4 regions of the Enterobacter cloacae complex sp. 394F7 genome follow, and region 1 is predicted to be linked to each of the others. Evidence: predicted binding sites of a transcription regulator. Region 1 holds the regulator's gene; each other region holds the start of a gene.
What was found. The regulator CRP, encoded in region 1, controls carbon source genes, mostly activating them, when cyclic AMP is high. The targets are predictions, from matches to a motif close to ATGTGANNNNNNTCACAT.
Positions count from the first base shown of each region.

Region 2: a site for CRP is predicted at 2,059-2,076, ahead of epd (erythrose-4-phosphate dehydrogenase). Genes of this name have one in related genera too.
Region 3: a site for CRP is predicted at 1,405-1,422, ahead of msrB (peptide-methionine (R)-S-oxide reductase MsrB). Genes of this name have one in related genera too.
Region 4: a site for CRP is predicted at 1,771-1,788, ahead of drpB (cell division protein DrpB). Genes of this name have one in related genera too.

Region 1 covers NZ_JBXWCS010000025.1:15,804-18,952, forward strand. The annotation lists gene AC2FAK_RS22450 (phosphoribulokinase) at 1-47, shown strand, start outside; gene AC2FAK_RS22455 (OsmC family protein) at 114-518, opposite strand; gene crp (cAMP-activated global transcriptional regulator CRP) at 829-1,461, shown strand; gene AC2FAK_RS22465 (YccS/YhfK family putative transporter) at 1,519-3,149, shown strand, end outside.
Region 2 covers NZ_JBXWCS010000006.1:261,517-264,665, reverse strand. The annotation lists gene pgk (phosphoglycerate kinase) at 1-795, opposite strand, end outside; gene epd (erythrose-4-phosphate dehydrogenase) at 845-1,864, opposite strand; gene tkt (transketolase) at 2,191-3,149, opposite strand, start outside.
Region 3 covers NZ_JBXWCS010000004.1:29,271-32,419, reverse strand. The annotation lists gene chiD (chitinase ChiD) at 1-493, shown strand, start outside; gene AC2FAK_RS07075 (YeaC family protein) at 554-832, opposite strand; gene msrB (peptide-methionine (R)-S-oxide reductase MsrB) at 874-1,287, opposite strand; gene gapA (glyceraldehyde-3-phosphate dehydrogenase) at 1,629-2,624, shown strand; gene AC2FAK_RS07060 (D-hexose-6-phosphate mutarotase) at 2,697-3,149, shown strand, end outside.
Region 4 covers NZ_JBXWCS010000002.1:421,221-424,369, reverse strand. The annotation lists gene AC2FAK_RS04545 (N-acetylmuramic acid 6-phosphate etherase) at 1-192, shown strand, start outside; gene ompC (porin OmpC) at 249-1,406, opposite strand; gene drpB (cell division protein DrpB) at 1,839-2,108, shown strand; gene AC2FAK_RS04530 (phosphohydrolase) at 2,160-2,861, shown strand; gene AC2FAK_RS04525 (DNA cytosine methyltransferase) at 2,923-3,149, shown strand, end outside.

The sequences.
Region 1 (3,149 bases):
TGACGCCGCTGGTGCAGCGGTTGATGGAAGGGAAACAGATCGCATAATCATATTCCCTCTCCCGGTGGGAGAGGGTTAGGGTGAGGGCATCAACACGCACGATGCCCCATCAATCACGCCTCGATCACTTCATACGAATGGGTAATTTTTACCGCTTTCTCCAGCATTAATGCCACAGAGCAGTATTTTTCCGCAGACAGATCCACCGCGCGTGAGACGGCAGCATCTTTCAGCGCTTTCCCGGTGACAACAAAATGCAGGTTAATGTGCGTGAACAGGCGTGGCGCCTCTTCGCGACGTTCTGACGTGAGCTTGACTTCACAGTCGGTCACATCATGACGGCCCTTTTGCAGAATCGACACCACGTCAATCGCGCTGCATCCCCCTGCCGCCATCAGCACCATCTCCATTGGGCTGGGTGCTTTATCGCCGGAGTTACCGTCCATCAAAATCTGGTGTCCCGACGAGGACTCGCCCAGGAACGTTAAACCTTCTACCCATTTCACGCGCGCTTGCATATTCATTAGCTCCAACGTTGCATTTTTGGTGACAGATTACGCGTGCGTTACATTTCTCGCAATGGAAGGCGACCTGCGTCATGCTGAAGCGAGACACCAGGAGACACGCGGCGAAAGCTATGCTAAAACACTCTGGATGCTACAGTAATACATTGACGTTACACATGTATGCAGAGGACATCAAACTTTACTGGCTGCGAAACGTTACGACAGCCGACTTCCCAGGTATGGGTAAGAATTCGATTGCAACCCCAGAGTCCGGATGCATCTTATGACTCTGGTGACAGCTTATAACAGAGGATAACAGCGCATGGTGCTTGGCAAACCGCAAACAGACCCGACTCTCGAATGGTTCTTGTCTCATTGCCACATTCATAAGTACCCATCGAAGAGCACGCTGATTCACCAGGGTGAAAAAGCGGAAACGTTGTATTACATCGTCAAAGGCTCGGTGGCAGTGCTGATCAAAGATGAAGAAGGGAAAGAGATGATCCTTTCTTATCTGAACCAGGGCGATTTTATCGGTGAACTGGGCCTGTTTGAAGAAGGCCAGGAACGTAGCGCCTGGGTTCGTGCAAAGACAGCATGTGAAGTGGCTGAAATTTCCTACAAGAAATTCCGTCAGTTGATTCAGGTTAACCCTGACATCCTGATGCGTCTTTCTTCGCAGATGGCTCGCCGTCTGCAGGTGACATCAGAGAAAGTGGGTAACCTCGCCTTCCTGGACGTGACCGGCCGTATCGCGCAGACCCTGCTGAACCTGGCGAAACAGCCAGACGCTATGACCCACCCTGACGGCATGCAAATTAAAATTACCCGCCAGGAAATTGGTCAGATCGTCGGTTGCTCCCGTGAAACAGTGGGCCGTATCCTGAAAATGCTGGAAGATCAGAACCTGATCTCCGCCCACGGTAAAACCATCGTGGTTTACGGAACCCGTTAATCCCGATAAAACGGCGTGCCATCGCAAGGTGTCACGCCGTTTTTGTCTCTACTCCCCATGTGGCGCAGGCTGATTTATCACCCGGAAGTTAACTACGCACTGCGACAAACGCTGGTGTTGTGCCTTCCTGTGGCCGTGGGCCTGATCCTTGGGCATCTTCAGCAGGGGCTGCTGTTTTCACTGGTTCCCGCCTGCTGCAACATTGCCGGTCTCGACACCCCGCATAAGCGTTTTTTCAAACGTCTGATTATCGGCGGTTCGCTGTTTGCCGGGTGTAGCCTGGCCGTGCAGCTTTTGCTGGCCCGCGATATTCCGCTGCCGCTGATCCTGAGCGTGCTGGCGATGACGCTGGGGGTGACCGCCGAAATCAGTTCGCTGCACGCGCGGTTACTGCCCGCCTCACTCATCGCGGCCATCTTTACCCTGAGTCTCGCAGGTAACATGCCAGTGTGGGAGCCGCTGCTGATCTACGCCCTCGGTACGCTATGGTATGGCCTGTTTAACTGGTTCTGGTTCTGGCTGTGGCGGGAACAACCGCTGCGTGAATCCCTGAGCCTGCTCTATGTCCAGCTTGCGGAGTACTGCGAAGCCAAATACACACTGCTGACCCAGCATACCGACCCGGAAAAATCGCTGCCGCCGCTGCTGACGCGCCAGCAGAAGGTGGTGGATCTGATAAGCCAGTGCTACCAGCAACTGCATATGCTGGCCGCCAACAAGAACCACGAATATAAACGGCTGCTGCGCACCTTCCAGGTAGGGCTGGATCTGCAGGAGCATATCTCCGTGAGCCTGCACCACCCGAAGGAGGTGCAAAAGCTGGTGGAGCGCAGCCATGCCGAAGCGGTGATCCGCTGGAACGCGCAGACCGTGTCCGCACGCCTGCGGGTACTGGCCGACGACATTCTTTATCACCGCTACCCCACCCGCTTTAACATGGACAAGCAGCTCGGCGCACTGGAGAAAATCGCCCGCCAGCACGAGGATAACCCGGTAGGCCAGTTTGCCGCCTGGCACTTCAGCCGTATTGCCCGCGTGCTGCGTACCCAGCGCCCGCTCTATCCCCGCGATCTGATGGCGGATAAGCAAAAGCGCCTGCCGCTGCTGCCTGCGCTTAAAAGCTATCTCTCGTTTAAATCTTCCGCCCTGCGCAACGCCGCCCGGATTAGCGTGATGCTGAGCATCGCCAGCCTGATGGGCATGGCGCTGCATCTGCCCAAACCCTACTGGATATTAATGACGGTACTGTTTGTCACCCAGAACGGCTACGGCGCCACGCGGGTGCGTATTCTGCACCGGGCGGGCGGAACCATGGCGGGGTTGATTATCGCAGGCGTAACGCTGCACTTCCACGTGCCGGAAGGCTATACGCTGGCAGGCATGCTATTGATTACCCTGGTGAGCTACCTGATCATCCGCAAAAACTACGGCTGGGCGATGGTGGGCTTTACGGTTACGGCGGTATATACCCTGCAATTGCTTACGCTCAATGGCGAACAATTTATTGTCGCCAGGCTTATCGATACCCTGATTGGCTGTCTGATTGCCTTTGGTGGTATGGTCTGGCTGTGGCCACAATGGCAAAGCGGCCTGCTCAGACAGAACGCCCACGACGCGCTGGAGGCCGACCAGCAGGCTATCCGCCTGATCCTGAGCGACGATCCGCAGCCCTCCCCGCTGGCGTATCA
Region 2 (3,149 bases), on a different contig from region 1:
TTCGGAGAACTCAGTGGCAACGCGAACATCGGTCGGAACCGGGATATCACAGGTGCCCAGCAGGCGTTTGGCTTCGTCAACCAGGTCTGCTTCATACAGGGATTTACCAACGTTGTGGCCCTGAGCGGCAACGAAGGTGTTCGCGATACCACCGCCAACGATCAGCTGGTCAGCGATTTTAGACAGGGAATCCAGAACGGTCAGTTTGGTAGAAACTTTAGAACCACCCACGATGGCAACCATTGGACGAGCAGGCTCTTTCAGTGCTTTACCCAGCGCATCCAGTTCCGCAGCCAGCAGAGGACCAGCGCACGCAACGTCTGCGAATTTACCGATACCGTGGGTAGACGCCTGCGCACGGTGTGCAGTACCGAATGCATCCATTACGAATACGTCGCACAGCGCCGCGTATTTTTTGGAGAGTGCTTCGTCGTCTTTCTTCTCGCCTTTGTTGAAGCGAACGTTTTCCAGCACCACCAGCTCACCGGCAGCCACTTCCACGCCATCCAGGTAATCTTTCACCAGGCGAACCGGGCTGGACAGTTTGTCTTTCAGGTAATTAACAACCGGTAGCAGAGAGAACTCTTCGTTGTACTCGCCTTCAGTTGGACGACCCAGGTGGGAGGTCACCATCACTTTCGCACCCTGCTTCAGAGCCAGTTCGATGGTTGGCAGAGATGCACGGATACGCGCGTCACTGGTCACTTTGCCATCTTTAACTGGCACGTTCAGATCCGCACGGATGAAAACGCGTTTACCAGCCAGATCCAGATCGGTCATCTTAATTACAGACATGGTGAATCCTCTCGTTGATTCTTAAAGTTTTGCAGACGCACGATGCGTCTTACCTGAAACCTTTGGCAGCCATTGCTAACGTGGTGTCGAGCATTCGGTTAGCAAAGCCCCATTCGTTATCACACCAGACCAGCGTCTTGATAAGGTGTGCGCCACTGACGCGCGTTTGCGTGCCATCAACAATGGCGCTGTGCGGGTCGTGGTTAAAATCCACTGAGACCAACGGTAATTCCGTATAGTCAACTATACCATGAAATGCCCCCTGTGCCGCTTTTTGCAGCAACAGGTTGACTTCACAGGCTTTTACCGGTTTTTTCACCGTCACGCTGAGGTCAATTGCGGTGACGTTTATCGTCGGTACACGCACGGCAATCGCTTCGAAACGGTCATTAAACTGCGGGAAAATTCGGGTGATCCCGGCAGCCAGTTTTGTGTCCACCGGGATGATTGACTGGCTCGCAGCACGCGTGCGTCGTAAATCCGGGTGGTAGGCGTCAATGACCTGCTGATCGTGCATGGCGGAGTGAATCGTGGTCACGGTGCCGGATTCAATGCCATATGCATCGTCTAACAGTTTAATGACCGGAATAATGCAGTTGGTGGTGCAGGAGGCGTTGGAGACAATACGGTGTTCGGCTTGCAGCTCATGCTGATTGACGCCGAAAACGACCGTTGCGTCGAGGTCGTTACTGCCGGGATGAGAGAACAGGACTTTTTTCGCGCCGGCGGTGAGATGCGCTTCGCCGTGTTCGCGGTTGCCATATACGCCGGTACAGTCAAGCACCACATCCACACCCAGTTCACGCCACGGTAGCGCGGCAATACTGCGCTCATGCAGTACGCGGATCGTATCGTCACCGACAAACAGTTGATCCCTTTCCTGGCGCACGTCCCAGGCAAAGCGTCCGTGGCTGGTGTCATATTTCAATAAATGCGCCATGCCCGCAGCATCCGCCAGTTCATTGATTGCCACCACGGTAATTTCCGCCCGACGCCCGGATTCATATAAAGCACGAACCACGTTGCGCCCGATGCGACCGAAGCCATTAATCGCTACGCGTACGGTCATAGATCTCCTGCAAAGCTATCCCTGAGTTCGAGGTGGCTGAAAGAGTAATCCAGCTACGCCCGAAGGGGAATCTTTGCTATCACAAACTGCGATTGATTGGTCAATTGTCGAACATTTAATCGACTGAAACGCTTCAGCAAGAATAAGCGAATCGGGGAATAAAAGGAATGTCTGTCCAGATGAATAAGCGAGCTATATGACTTGCGTCACATTTTAGGTGGAATAATGCTTACAAAAAAGCCGGGTGGCGCGTTAGCGCTTACCCGGCCTACTTTAGAGCCATTTGTAGGCCCGGTAAGCGTAAGCGCCACCGGGCAAAACGGCAATTACAGCAGTTCTTTAGCCTTAGCGACAACGTTCTCAACGGTGAAGCCGAACTCTTCGAACAGCTGCTCTGCCGGAGCAGATTCACCGAAGGTGGTCATACCGACGATAGCGCCGTTCAGGCCCACGTATTTGAACCAGTAGTCAGCGATACCCGCTTCAACCGCCACGCGTGCGGAAACGGCTTTAGGCAGTACGGATTCACGGTAAGCAGCATCCTGCTTGTCGAACGCATCGGTAGACGGCATGGAAACCACGCGCGCTTTAACGCCTTCGGCAGTCAGTTTGTCCCAGGCTGCAACAGCCAGCTCAACTTCAGAACCGGTTGCGATGAAGATCAGCTCTGGCTGTCCCGCGCAATCCTTCAGCACGTAGCCACCGCGGGCGATGTTCGCCAGCTGCTCTTCGGTACGATCCTGCTGTGCCAGGTTCTGACGGGAGAGGATCAGCGCGGTTGGACCGTCCTGACGCTCAACGCCGTATTTCCATGCCACTGCAGATTCCACCTGGTCACATGGACGCCATGTGCTCATGTTCGGGGTGACACGCAGAGAAGCAACCTGCTCTACCGGCTGGTGAGTTGGACCATCTTCGCCCAGACCAATGGAGTCGTGGGTATAAACCATCACCTGACGCTGTTTCATCAGCGCAGCCATACGCACGGCGTTACGGGCATATTCCACGAACATCAGGAAGGTAGAGGTGTACGGCAGGAAACCACCGTGCAGGGAGATACCGTTCGCGATAGCGGTCATACCGAATTCACGTACACCATAATGGATGTAGTTACCGGCCGCATCTTCGTTGATTGGCTTAGAGCCAGACCACAGGGTCAGGTTAGACGGTGCCAGGTCAGCGGAGCCGCCGAGGAATTCTGGAAGCCATGGACCGAACGCTTCGATCGCATTCTGAGACGCTTTACGGCTGGCGATTTTAGATGGGTTCGCCTGCAGCTTAGCGA
Region 3 (3,149 bases), on a different contig from region 1:
GGTGAATAATTATCTGGCCGCGGGGCTGAAGCCACAGCAGATGAACCTTGGGATTGGTTTCTATGGGCGCGTGCCAAAACGCGCTGTGGAACCGGGCATTGACTGGAGCAAGCCCGATGCGCAAAACAATCCGGTGACACAGCCTTACTTCGGCCCACAGGAGATCGGGTTGTTCAGATCACTCGGTTATGACCTGACCAAAGATACCTACGTGAAGTACAACGATATCGTGAAGAAACTGCTAAACGACCCGCAAAAGCGCTTTACTGAACACTGGGACGACCAGGCGAAAGTGCCGTGGCTTTCCGTGAAGGGCGCCGACGGGAAGGATCTGTTTGCCCTCTCGTATGAGAATCCACGTTCCGTCGCTATCAAAGCGGACTATATCAAAGAGAAAGGTCTGGCAGGCGCAATGTTCTGGGAGTATGGGGCGGATGATAATAACCAGTTAGCGAAGCAGCTGGCAGAGTCGCTCGGGATCTCGCACAAGTAGTGAGGTAATCAACCCCTCTCCCACAAGGAGAGGGTTGAGTGAGGGCATCAACCCACACCGTTATTGTATTTTCATCGTCGCAATCGGCTTTGGCGTGATACCAAACTCTTCCTTCAGTTCACGCTTGCTCTTCATCACCATCTGGCCGTTGGTATCGATTGTCATGTGTTGCGCATCGGTATTGTTGCGCGCCTGCCACAGCATGACCAGCTGCAGACTGTTCTCTTTTTGCTCCGGGGTTAAGGCAACGCCATCAGGCCATTTCCCCAGCTCAACGGCGGTGACCAGACGCTGATAAACTTCCGGCGTCATACCGTTAATCATGTCATCAATATTCACGATCTCTCCCTTTCAAAGGAATAATTTGCTGAATCGTTTTTTCAACCTTTAATCTGGTCGCCGTTTTCATCGTCGCTAAAGCTCAGAGAAGCTGAGTTAACGCAGAAACGCTCGCCCGTTGGCTGAGGGCCATCCGGGAAGACATGCCCCAGGTGCGCATCGCAGTTGCCGCAGCGAATTTCGGTACGCACCATCCCGTGCGACGAGTCAGTTAAGTAGCGGATTGCGTCATCGCTCACCGGCTCGTAAAAGCTCGGCCAGCCGCAGCCAGAATCGTATTTCGTTTGTGAATTGAACAGCGGGGCGTCACAGACCAGGCAATGGTATACGCCATCGCGTTTGTTATGCAGTAAACGCCCGGTAAATGGCGGCTCCGTGCCGTGATTCTGCGTCACGTAAAACTGCATTTCTGTGAGGTTTTTTTTCAAATCGTCAGGGTTACGTTGGTTCGACATATGCTTACATCTCGCTGTAGAAACAGACACCTTTTAACCCGGATTCTAACAAAACATTAACACCCTTGCGTGCACTTTTGATCTAAACTTATGTGTCGCGAAAAGGCGGTCAGGCAATTGTGATCATTCTCACATATTTATCCTGCGAGGCCTTTAAAATTCCGGGCGCAGCCCCCATGTGGTTGCTAGCTCAAAGGGAAAGTGAGGCGAGTCAGTCGCACAAACGTTAGTCACAGGATTGATTTGTCGCAATGATTGACACGATTCCGCTTGACGCTGCGTAAGGTTTTTGTAATTTTACAGGCAACCTTTTATTCACTAACAAATAGCTGGTGGAATATATGACTATCAAAGTAGGTATCAACGGTTTTGGCCGTATCGGCCGTATTGTTTTCCGTGCTGCTCAGAAACGTTCTGACATCGAAATCGTTGGTATCAACGATCTCCTGGACGCTGAATACATGGCGTACATGCTGAAGTACGACTCAACTCACGGTCGTTTCGACGGCACCGTTGAAGTGAAAGACGGCCACCTGGTTGTTAATGGCAAAACCATCCGCGTTACTGCTGAGAAAGACCCAGCTAACCTGAAATGGAACGAAATCGGTGTTGACGTTGTTGCTGAAGCAACCGGTATCTTCCTGACCGACGAAACTGCGCGTAAACACATCACCGCGGGTGCGAAAAAAGTTGTTCTGACTGGTCCTTCCAAAGACAACACCCCAATGTTCGTTCGTGGTGCTAACTTCGAAACTTACGCTGGCCAGGATATCGTTTCTAACGCATCCTGCACCACCAACTGCCTGGCACCGCTGGCAAAAGTTATCAACGACAACTTCGGCATCATTGAAGGTCTGATGACTACCGTTCACGCGACCACCGCTACTCAGAAAACCGTTGATGGCCCGTCTCACAAAGACTGGCGTGGCGGCCGTGGCGCGGCTCAGAACATCATCCCATCCTCTACCGGTGCTGCTAAAGCGGTAGGTAAAGTACTGCCAGAACTGAATGGCAAACTGACTGGTATGGCGTTCCGCGTTCCAACTCCTAACGTATCCGTTGTTGACCTGACCGTTCGTCTGGAAAAAGCTGCTTCTTACGAAGACATCAAGAAAGCAATCAAAGCTGCTTCCGAAGGCCCAATGAAAGGCGTTCTGGGTTACACCGAAGACGACGTTGTATCTACCGATTTCAACGGCGAAGTATGCACTTCCGTGTTCGATGCTAAAGCAGGTATCGCACTGAACGACAACTTCGTTAAACTGGTATCCTGGTACGACAACGAAACCGGCTACTCTAACAAAGTACTGGACCTGATCGCTCACATCTCCAAATAAACTGGAATGAGTGCTTGATCCAAAAAGGCGACTTCGGTCGCCTTTTTTATTTATAAGACAGAGGATTGCTTAATGATTAATAAAATTTTTGCACTTCCGGTAGTCGAACAACTTACCCCTGTGCTCTCCCGTCGCCAGATTGATGGCGCTGATGTTATCGTCGTTGACCACCCGCGTGTGAAAGCCTCCGTTGCGCTGAACGGCGCCCACCTGCTCTCCTGGAAACCGGAAGGTGAAACGGAAGTGCTGTGGCTGAGCGATGTGACCTCTTTCAAAAAAGGAGCGGCGATCCGCGGCGGCGTGCCTGTCTGCTGGCCATGGTTTGGCCCGTCAGCGCAGCCGGGACTGCCTTCTCATGGTTTTGCCCGCAACCAGCAGTGGACCCTGAAAGCGCATAACGAAGATGATAACGGTGCCGTGCTGACTTTTGAGCTTCAGGCCAATGACGAGACCCGTGCGCTATGGCCGCACGAGTTTACCCTGTACGCCCGCTTCAAGCTGGGTAAAACCTGCGAGATTGAGCTG
Region 4 (3,149 bases), on a different contig from region 1:
CGGCAAATCGCGATAGTGATGGAAGCGGGGGGATGCACCCGAGCGGTAGCAAAAGCCGCGCTGGAGAGCTGTAACCATAACTGCAAAACGGCGGTGCTGATGGTGCTGACCGGGCTGGATGCATGGAAAGCGCATGAGTTGCTTGCGCAGAACAACGGGTTCATTCGGGTGGCGTTGCAGGAAGCGCCGTAAGAGAGAGCGCAGGAATAAAAAAAGGCCGCGATTGCGGCCTTTGGTGTTTTGGGGGATTAGAACTGGTAGGTCATGCCTACGCCAACGATGTCATCGGTGGAGATGCCATTGGCTTCGTAGAAGCGATCATCGTTATCCAGCAGGTTGATTTTGTAATCAACATAGGTGGAGAAGTTTTTATTGAAAGTGTAGGTCATGCCAACATCGATATAATTCACGAGATCAACATCACCGTGCTGGCCCTGAGGATTACTGCGGTTACCTGGGTAAGTCATGTCTTTACCCTTAGAGTAAACCCATGCCAGGGATGGACGCAGACCGAAGTCGAACTGATATTGTGCTACTGCTTCGAAGTTCTGAGTTTGATCCGCGATACCATAATCACCATATGGCGTCATATTGCGAGTTTCAGCATACATCATCGCCAGATAGATGTTGTTAGCATCATATTTCGCACCCAGAGTCCATGCTTCTGCTGTTTTACCGCCCGCGTAACGAGCGCTGTATTTCTCACCGTAACCTTCTTGTTTGTTGCTACGATCAGAGGAAGAATATGCCGCACCCAGGCTCAGGCCGAAATCGAAATCATAGGTGGTAGACATACCGAAGCCGTCGCCATTCTGGAAACGCACGTCGTCATGACCATTTTTGGTTCCTTCCTGATCTTCTGTCGCGTCCTGACCTTCATTCGCGCCCTGATATTGCAGCGCAAAATTCAGACCTTCAACCAGACCAAAGAAATCCGTATTACGGTAGGTCGCCAGACCGTTAGCACGGCCATTCATAAAGTTATCAGTCCAGGTGTAAGAATCGCCACCAAATACCGGCAGCATATCGGTCCAGGCTTCTACGTCATAGACGACACCATAATTACGGCCATAATCAAATGAACCGTATTCGCCATATTTCAGACCCGCATAGGCCAGACGGTTAAAGGATTTATCACCGGCGGACTCAGTATTATTTGCGTAGGTTTTATATTCCCACTGGCCGTAACCGATCAGATCGTTGGTGATCTGAGTTTCACCTTTGAAGCCAACCTGCACATAGGTTTCATCGCCATCGTCGCCAGGGTTGTCAGAGAAGGTATGACGTGCATCGACTTTACCGTACAGGTCAACTTTATTACCGTCTTTATTGTACATCTCAGCGGCATTTGCTGCGCCAGCCATTAATAACGCGGGTACAAGAATGGCCAATACTTTTCTTTTCATTATATATTCCCTTTAGAGATAATTTATATGAATATATGTAATCACGCTCCGCAACTACAGCGTCGATACTATTCCAGGAGAGGGGGTTTAAGTTCAATAATAAATGTAATTAAATGGGTAAAAATATTACTAAATATTTCTAAGTGTCGCTTTATTTTTCTCGTGAATTATAATTTGAAATATATATTGGTTAATTATTGTTAAGTATTTTTCGTGGTTATTTTATAAATTCTATTATTAGCCTTAATTATATTTCTCCGAATTAAACACTCACCAGTCGTCCTCTTCTGTAACCTTGCCCAGGATCAACTTAAGGCAAACTGAGCGTCAGAAACCTTCACACAGGACAGGGTTTAATGCCAAAATGTGATAATTGTCACAAAACTAGAGTAAGCATGTGCAAACGGTACGGCAGTGACCGTGGAGTGAAAGATGGAACGAAAAATCGAACGCAGCCTGGGAGGCAAACTGGCCCTGTGGGTGTTTTACGCTTTTTGCGGTTACTTTGTCTGGGCGATGGCCCGGTATATCTGGGTGATCAGTAAAATACCGTCGCTGCCGAATGCGGCAGTGGAAGGGGATTTGGGATCGACCAGCGGCAAATGGCTTGGGGCATTGCTGGGGTTTCTGGTGCTGGGCACGGTCGGCCTGATCCTGGGCGGGATTGCGTGGTACACCCGTCCCCGTCAGGACAACTCGTGATAGCGTCCGCGAAAGTTGCTATTGTAACCGTTTTAACAACAGGACGTGATGATGGAACTTACGCAGTGGCAGCAACGTTTTGAGCGCTGGCTCGGGGAAAACCACACAACCGACGACACCGCGCATGATATTTCGCACTTTCGTCGTGTCTGGATGACGGCACAAAAAATCATGGCCAACCAGGCGGTGGAGCCACTGGTGATCCTGGCCGCATGCTATTTCCACGATATTGTCAGCCTGCCGAAAAACCATCCTGAACGCGGCCAGTCATCCCAGCTGGCGGCGCGTAAAACGCGTGAGATCCTGCATCGTGATTTCCCGGACTTTCCCCCCGCGCATTATGCCGCCGTGGGGCATGCCATTGAGGCGCACAGCTTCAGCGCCAGTATTGCGCCGCAGAGTCTGGAAGCCAAAATTGTGCAGGACGCTGACCGGCTTGAAGCGTTAGGGGCGATTGGCCTGGCGCGGGTGTTTGCCGTTTCGGGGGCGCTGGGCGTGCCGCTTTTTGACGCAGTTGATCCCTTTGCCGACGCGCGAACCCTTGATGACCGGGCGTTTGCCCTCGACCATTTTCAGACCAAGCTGCTGCGCTTGCCTGATACAATGCAAACAGAAATGGGGCGCGAGCTGGCACGCCACAACGCCGATTTTCTCATCCAGTTTATGGCAAAACTGAGTGCCGAACTACAGGGTGACTGCCTGGGGCTGGATAGCCAGGTACTGAGCCGCTTTCGTCGCAGTTTGCACGAATGAACTGTGGTAATCTGTTTCCAGTCTTTATTGTCCGGTTAAAAGAATGCAGGAAAATCGATCTGTGAGTGAGCCCGCGCCAGAGCAGGCTGTGAAATCAACGGCTTCGGTGCAGGCGCTGCTGCGCCAGTTGCTGGATATCTACGATGCTAAAACCCTGGCAAACCAGCTGGTGGCGCACGGTGAGGGCCACTGGAGTCCGGCAATCATTAAGAGACTTATCACCAGCGAGCGGGCAGGACATCGCCTGAGCGACGGCGAGTTCCGTTATCTGCAAACGTTGCTTCCGCG